DNA from 2 places in the Streptomyces sp. TLI_053 genome. Region 1 is predicted to be linked to the other one. Evidence: riboswitches for the same ligand, from Rfam matches in the RefSeq annotation. Region 1 holds a riboswitch; the other holds the start of a gene.

The links. A riboswitch is a leader RNA that binds a small molecule or an ion and turns the genes downstream of it on or off. The one in region 1 is predicted to bind S-adenosylmethionine.
Region 2: linked by a shared signal. The riboswitch ahead of thrC (threonine synthase) and the one ahead of BLU95_RS27490 (aminotransferase class V-fold PLP-dependent enzyme) in region 1 are both predicted to bind S-adenosylmethionine.

The regions. Positions count from the first base shown of each region.
Region 1 is NZ_LT629775.1:6,623,512-6,627,132, reverse strand. It holds gene BLU95_RS27500 (rhomboid family intramembrane serine protease) at 1-32, shown strand, start outside; gene BLU95_RS27495 (Lrp/AsnC ligand binding domain-containing protein) at 29-310, shown strand; gene BLU95_RS27490 (aminotransferase class V-fold PLP-dependent enzyme) at 344-1,708, opposite strand; SAM riboswitch class IV at 1,763-1,880, opposite strand; gene trpD (anthranilate phosphoribosyltransferase) at 1,989-3,065, opposite strand; gene BLU95_RS27480 (hypothetical protein) at 3,240-3,621, opposite strand, start outside.
Region 2 is NZ_LT629775.1:5,350,425-5,354,045, reverse strand. It holds gene BLU95_RS21790 (MoaD/ThiS family protein) at 446-721, opposite strand; gene thrC (threonine synthase) at 764-2,044, opposite strand; SAM riboswitch class I at 2,063-2,195, opposite strand; gene BLU95_RS21780 (glucosyl-3-phosphoglycerate synthase) at 2,368-3,378, shown strand; gene BLU95_RS21775 (alpha,alpha-trehalose-phosphate synthase (UDP-forming)) at 3,426-3,621, shown strand, end outside.

The DNA of each region.
Region 1 (3,621 bases):
GCGGCACCTCACAAAGGAGTACGCCACCGTGATCACCGCCATCGTCCTGATCAAGACCAGCGTCGACCGCATCCCGGAGATCGCCGAGGCGATCGCCGCCATCGAGGGCGTCAGCGAGGTCTACTCGGTGACCGGCGGCTACGACCTGGTCGCGATGGTGCGGGTGCGCCGGCACGACGACCTCGCCGAGGTGATCCCCGGCCGGCTGAACAAGGTCCCGGGCGTGGCGCACACCGAGACCCAGATCGCCTTCCGCACCTACTCCCAGCACGACCTGGAGGCCGCGTTCGCGATCGGCCTGGAGGAGTAGCGGCCGACCGCGGGCCCGCTCCCCGACGGGGCCTCAGCCCTCCCGGCGGGTGTCCGCGACGCAGCGGCCGCCCTCGTTCCGGTAGCTCCACGCCGCGCCGTCCGTGACCAGCTCGCGGACGGCGGTCAGGAACCGGTCCACGTGCTCGTCCGGGGTGCCGGCGCCGAAGCTCACCCGGATCGCGTTCAGGCTGCGCTCGCCCGGCAGTGAAGCCTCCGGCGCGCCGCACTCGGAGGGCGCGGCCTCCTCGTCGCCGAGCAGCGTGCGCACCAGCGGGTGGGCGCAGAACAGACCGTCCCGCACGCCGATGCCGTACTCGGCGGACAGCGCGGCCGAGAAGTGCGAGCTGTTCCAGCCCCGGACGACGAAGGACAGCACGCCCACCCGGTCGGCGTCGGCACCGAACAGGTTCAGCACCCTGACCTCGGGGATCTCCGCCAGACCGGCCTTCAGCCGGGCCACCAGCACCCGCTCGCGCGCCTCCAGCGCGTCGAACCCGGCCTCGGTGAGCGCCCGGCAGGCGGCCGCGATCGCGTACACGCCGATGACGTTCGGGGAGCCCGCCTCGTGCCGGGCCGGGCCGGTGTGCCACTGCACGGCCACCGAGCCGTCGGTCTCCCGGGCCACGGTACGGGTGGCGCCGCCGCCGGCCAGGTAGGGCTCGGCCTCGTCCAGCCAGTCGGCCCGGCCGGCCAGCACCCCGGCGCCGAACGGCGCGTACAGCTTGTGGCCGGAGAAGGCGATCCAGTCGACCCCCAGCTCGCGCACCGAGACCCGGTGGTGCGGGGCCAGCTGCGCGGCGTCCAGCACCACCCGGGCGCCGTACCGGTGGGCGGTCCGGGTCAGCTCGGCGACCGGCCAGAGCTCGCCGGTGACGTTCGAGGCACCGGTGACGCAGAGCAGCTTCGGGCCCTCGGGCGCACCGGCGAGCGCGGCGTCGAACGCGGCGACCGCCTCGGCGTGCGAGCGGGGGGCGCGCAGACAGGTGACGGTCAGACCGGCGTGCGCCCACGGCAGCAGCGAGGCGTGGTGCTCGGTCTCGAAGGCGAACACCTGGGTCCCGGCCGGGACGGCGCCGGCCAGCAGGTTGAGCGAGTCGGTGGTGGCGCGGGTGAAGACCACCTGGTCGCCCTCGCGCAGGTCCAGGAACTCGGCGACGGTCCGGCGGCTCTGCTCGAACAGGTCGGTGGAGAGCTGGGACAGGTAGCCGGCGCCGCGGTGCACGCTGCCGTAGTACGGGGCGTAGGCGGCGACCTCGTCCCAGACCCGCTGGAGCGCCGGGGCGCTGGCGGCGTAGTCGAGCGCGGCGTAGGCGACCTTGTCGCCGTTGGCGAGCGGGACCTCGACGTCGTGGCCGAGCACGGCGAGGGGGGTGCTGAGATCGGTGGCGAGAGACATGGGGATGCACTCCGTCTACGGGTCAGGGACCCCGGGAGTGCGTGATGATCCGGGTGTCCGCGCTTGCCACGCGGACGGCTCGCCGCACGGCCCGGTCCTCACCCAGGGCACCCCGCCACGGACGGAGGGTTGCCGGACAGCAAGCTGGGGCTTGTCGCTGTCGCTCATGACCTGGCCAAGACTCTAGGTCGGCTCCACCCCTCGGTCAAACAGCGGTCCACATCCCGGACACACGTCGGGGCCCACCGGGAGGATTCCCGATGGGCCCCCAACGGCCCTGTCACACCCGGGCGGTGGCCTCGGACCAGTGCTTCAGCAGGTCCCGCGCGGCACCCGAGTCGACGGCCGCCGCGGTACGCCGCATGGCCGCGCCCAGCTGCTCGGCGAGCGGCGCGTCGGTGAGGTCCAGCGCCACCAGCGCGGCCGCCGCGTTCAGCAGCACCGCGTCCCGCACCGGACCGTGCTCCCCGGCGAGCATCCGGCGCGCGACCTCCGCGTTGTACGCCGGGTCCGCGCCGCGCAGCGCCTCGATGCCGACCGGCTCGATGCCGACCTCGCGCGGGTCGAAGACGGTCTCGGTCACGGCGCCGTCGCGGACCACCCACACCCGCGAGGTGGTGGTGATGGTCAGCTCGTCCAGTCCGTCGTCGCCCCGGAAGACCAGCGCGGTGGCACCGCGCCGGGCGAGCACCCCGGCGATCAGCGCCGCCAGCCGGGTGTCGAAGCAGCCGATCGCGTGCGCCGTCACCCGGGCCGGGTTGGTCAGCGGCCCCAGGATGTTGAAGGCGGTGGGCACCCCGAGGTCGCGCCGGGCCGGCGCGGCGTGCCGCATCGAGGGGTGGAAGGTCGCGGCGAAGCAGAAGGTGAGCCCGACCTCCTCGGCGATCTCGGCGACCCGGCGCGGCCGGAGGTCCAGGCTGATGCCCAGCTTCTCCAGCACGTCCGAGGAACCGCTCGAGGAGGAGGCGGCCCGGTTGCCGTGCTTGACCACCTTGGCACCGGCCGCGGCGGCGACGATCGCCGACATGGTGGAGATGTTGACGGTCTTGGCCCGGTCGCCGCCGGTGCCGACGATGTCCACCGCCGGGCCGGGGATGTCCAGCGGCTCGGCGTGCGCGTACATCGAGTCGACGAGTCCGGAGATCTCCTCGACCGTCTCGCCCTTGGCCCGCAGCGCCACCATGAACCCGGCCACCTGCACCGGGGAGGCCTCGCCGCTCATGATCCGGTCCATCGCCCACGCGGTGGCCGAGCGGTCGAGGTCCTCTCCCCTCAGCAGCGCCGACAGGATGTCCGGCCAGGAGCGGACCACCTGCGCGGGGTCGCTCCCACCGTTCGCAGGCTGCACGTTCACCATGGCTGACTCCGGCTCTCGCTGCCCCGGCTACCCGGGGAAGGACGTAGGGACGGAGTCAGCCTATCGAGCGGCGGCCCGCCGGGGCTCCGCCGTTCACCCTTCTTCTCTCGCAGTGAGACGCCGGACCGAACGCCGGGTGGAACGCCGGACGGAACACGGGCCGGGGACCTGCCCCTAGCGGACGGCGGGCGCCCGCTTGGCCAGCCTGGCCCGCAGCAGCGTGGCGGCGGCCTCCGCCAGCGCCACCGGGTCCACCGGCTGGGAGATCGCCGCGTCGGCCCGGCTCCAGGCGGCCAGCCAGGAGTCCTGCGGCCGGCCGATCAGCACCAGCACCGGCGGGCAACCGTAGATCTCGTCCTTCAGCTGCCGTCCGAGCCCGAGCCCGCCGGCCGGCACCGCCTCGCCGTCCAGGACGCAGAGGTCGACGCCGCCCTTCTCCAGCGCCTTGAGCACCGCGGGGGTGGTCGCGCACTCCAGGTAGGCCAGCTCCGGGAGGTCCTCCGCGGGCCGCCGCCCGAGAGCGGTCAGCACCTGCTCGCGGGTGGTTCGGTCGTGG
Region 2 (3,621 bases), 1.3 Mb from region 1:
CCGGCGAACGGGCGATTGCGTCGACCGCGGCTGAATGTATCCGGATCGACGCCCTCTGCAACAGGGTCAATGGCGGGGAATTCACCCGCGGCGCCGTGGGACAGGACGGGCGCAATCGGGATAAAGCCCTGCATTCTCCGCCGGACATAGCGGACGTATTACCAGAAATCCCCGCCAGAATTCTGACACCGGCCTGACATGTATCCAGGTCCCGGGCCCGTCCCGGCTCCCGCCGGACGCGGGCCGGCGGTGGTGGCGGTGCGGTGGATTCGTTCCCGGACCAGGGTGACGGGCGCGCCCTGTTCCCGGTCCAGCGACACTTTACTCCGCCCGGGACCGAAGATATTCCCGCCAAAATGCGCACGGCCGTCCGCGGCACGGAATTCCGTGCCGCGGACGGCCGTCGGCGACGCGCCCGCCCCGGGGGGAACGGACCGCCCGCGGATCACCCGCCGGCGACCGCCGGGATGATCGAAATGTTCGCGCCGTCCTTGATCCCCGTTTCCAGGCCCTCGGCGAACCGCACGTCGTCGTCGTTCACGTAGACATTGACGAAACGGCGCAGCTTGCCGGTGTCGTCGAGGATCCGCGCGGCGATCCCGGCGTGGTTGCGCTCCAGGTCGGCGATCACCTCGGCCAGCGTGGCGCCCTCGGCGGGCACCTCGCTGACGCCGCCGGTGTAGGTGCGCAGGATGGTCGGGATGCGGACGTTGGCGCTCATGGGGGTCTCCTAGCTACTACGGGCGCTGGGTGGGCGGAGGGGTCAGTCGGAAGCGAGGCCGGCGCCCCGGAAGGCGTCCAGGGTCGGCCGGATGACGGCGGTCATGCCGGACTCGGCGACCGCGTCGAGGGTCTTGAGCCCGTCACCGGTGTTGATCGCGACGGTCTCCTTCGACGGGTCCAGCTGCCCGGTCTCGACCAGCTTCTTCAGCACGCCGACGGTCACGCCGCCCGCGGTCTCCGCGAAGATGCCCTCGGTCCGCGCCAGCAGCCGGATCGCCGCCACGACCTCCTCGTCGGTGACGTCCTCCACCGCGCCGCCGGTGCGCCGGGCGATGTCCAGCACGTACGGGCCGTCGGCCGGGTTGCCGATCGCCAGCGACTTGGCGATGGTGTCCGGCTTGACCGGCCGGATCACGTCGTGACCGGCCTTGAAGGCCGCCGAGACCGGCGAGCAGCCCGCCGCCTGGGCGCCGAAGATCCGGTACGGCCGGTCCTCGACCAGGCCCAGCCTGATCAGCTCCTGCAGCCCCTTGTCGATCTTGGTGAGCTGGGAGCCCGAGGCGATCGGGATCACGATCTGCTCCGGCAGCCGCCAGCCGAGCTGCTCGCAGATCTCGAAGGCCAGCGTCTTGGAGCCCTCGCCGTAGTACGGCCGCAGATTGACGTTGACGAAGCCCCAGCCCTCGCCGGCCGGGTCGCCGATCAGCTCCGAGCAGAAGCGGTTCACGTCGTCGTAGTTGCCCTCGATGCCGACCAGCTCGCCGCCGTACACCCCGGCCATCACGACCTTGCCCTGCTCCAGGTCGTGCGGGATGAACACGCAGGACCGGAAGCCCGCCCGGGCCGCCGCCGCGCCGACCGCGCCGGCCAGGTTGCCGGTCGACGAGCAGGAGAGCGTGGTGTAGCCGAACACCCGGGCCGCCTCGATGGCGCAGGCCACCACGCGGTCCTTGAAGGAGTGGGTCGGGTTCCCGGAGTCGTCCTTGATGTGCAGCTGCCCGGTGAAGCCGAGTTCGCGGCCCAGGTTGTCCGCCTTCACCAGCGGGGTCCACCCCGGGTTGAGGTTCGGCTTGGTCGCCACGTCGGCCGGCACGGGCAGCAGCGGCGCGTAGCGCCAGATCGACGCCGGACCGGCCTCGATCCGCTTGCGCAGCTCCTCGGCGCCCTCGCTGCCGAACTCGTAGGCGATCTCCAGCGGACCGAAGCACTCGAGACAGGCGAAGCTGGGACCGAGCGGGAACCGGGTGCCGCACTCGCGACAGGACAGCGCGGTGGCGGGGCCGAGGTCGACGGCGACTGGTGCGGCGGTGTCGATAGCCATGATGGGCGGAGGCCTCTCTCCTCATCTTCCCCGTGACGCGGTCGCGCCACAGGCCGGAATTGGCACCTGTCCCGCCGGGGCTCGAAGCCGACCGTGCGAGAAGGTTGCCGGGACGTCAACGGGCCGTTCCCTCAGTCCCTCTGGATGAGCTCTGTGAAGTTGTGGTTCTGCTCAGCGGCGACCCCGGCGTGCGAAGGTCCGATCGCTGTACGAAGACTGTATCCGAAGGCGTCGGTCCCGAACGGGACCGTCCGCCACGCGAGATGACCCGTCCCAACCGCCCCCGGTCGTCGGCCGGGACCCCATCCGTCGAGGAGAGCACCGTGCCCGCCGAACCGACCCCCGCGCTCCTCCCCGAGACCGCGTCCTGGCTGCGCCGGCGCTCCTGGACCGCGGCCGACCGACCGGTTCACACGCTCCCGGCCGCCAAGCGCGCCCTCGGTGCGGCGGGCACCGTCAGCGTCGTCCTGCCCGCGCTGGACGAGGAGGCCACGGTCGGCGAGATCGTCCGGGTCGTCCGGCGGGAGCTGATGGAACGACTACCGCTGGTGGACGAGGTGGTGGTGATCGACTCCGGCTCGGTCGACGCCACCGCCGAGGTCGCCGCCGAGGCTGGTGCCACCGTCGTCCACCGGGACGCCATCCTGCCCCGGCTGCCCGCCGCCCCCGGGAAGGGCGAGGTGCTGTGGCGTTCGCTGCTGGTCACCCGCGGCGAGATCGTCTGCTTCGTGGACGCCGACCTGCGCGAGTTCGACCCCGCCCTGGTCTCCGGCATCATCGGCCCACTGCTCACCGATCCGGACATCCAGCTGGTCAAGGCGATGTACGACCGGCCGCTGGAGACCGACGGCGCGGTGGTGCCAGCGGGCGGCGGCCGGGTCACCGAACTGGTCGCCCGCCCGCTGCTCAATCTGCACTGGCCGGAACTCGCCGGTTTCGTCCAGCCGCTCGGCGGCGAGTACGCGGCCCGCCGCTCCCTGCTCGAACGGCTGCCCTTCCCCACCGGCTACGGCGTCGAGCTCGGTCTGCTCGTCGACGCCCTGGAGACGGCCGGACCGGACGCGCTCGCCCAGGTGGACGTCGGCATCCGCCACCACCGGCACCAGGACGCCCAGGCACTCGGCCGGATGGCGGCCACCATCTACCGCACCGCGCTGGAGCGGCTGGACCGCACCCACCGGCTGAAGGCCTCCGCCGACCTGGTCCGCCCACTGCTCACCCAGTTCACCCGCGACCCGCTGACCCGCGCCTTCACCGCCCACACCCACCCGGTCACCGCGACCGAACGGCCGCCGATGCACACCGTGCCCGAGTACGCCACCCGGCGCCGATGACCCGTCCCGCGGGTTTGCCGCCCCGGAGCCCCGGCAACGAACCAACCATGGGTGATCTCACGACCGAGCGTTCGAATCCGACCGGCGCCGCTCCCGTCCTGGTGGCGTCCAACCGGGGGCCGGTGTCCTTCGGCACCGCGGACGACGGCACACTGACCCTCCGCAGAGGCGGCGGCGGTCTCGTCTCCGGGCTGTCCGCGATCGACGACCCGGACGCCGTCTGGGTCTGCGCCGCCCTCTCCG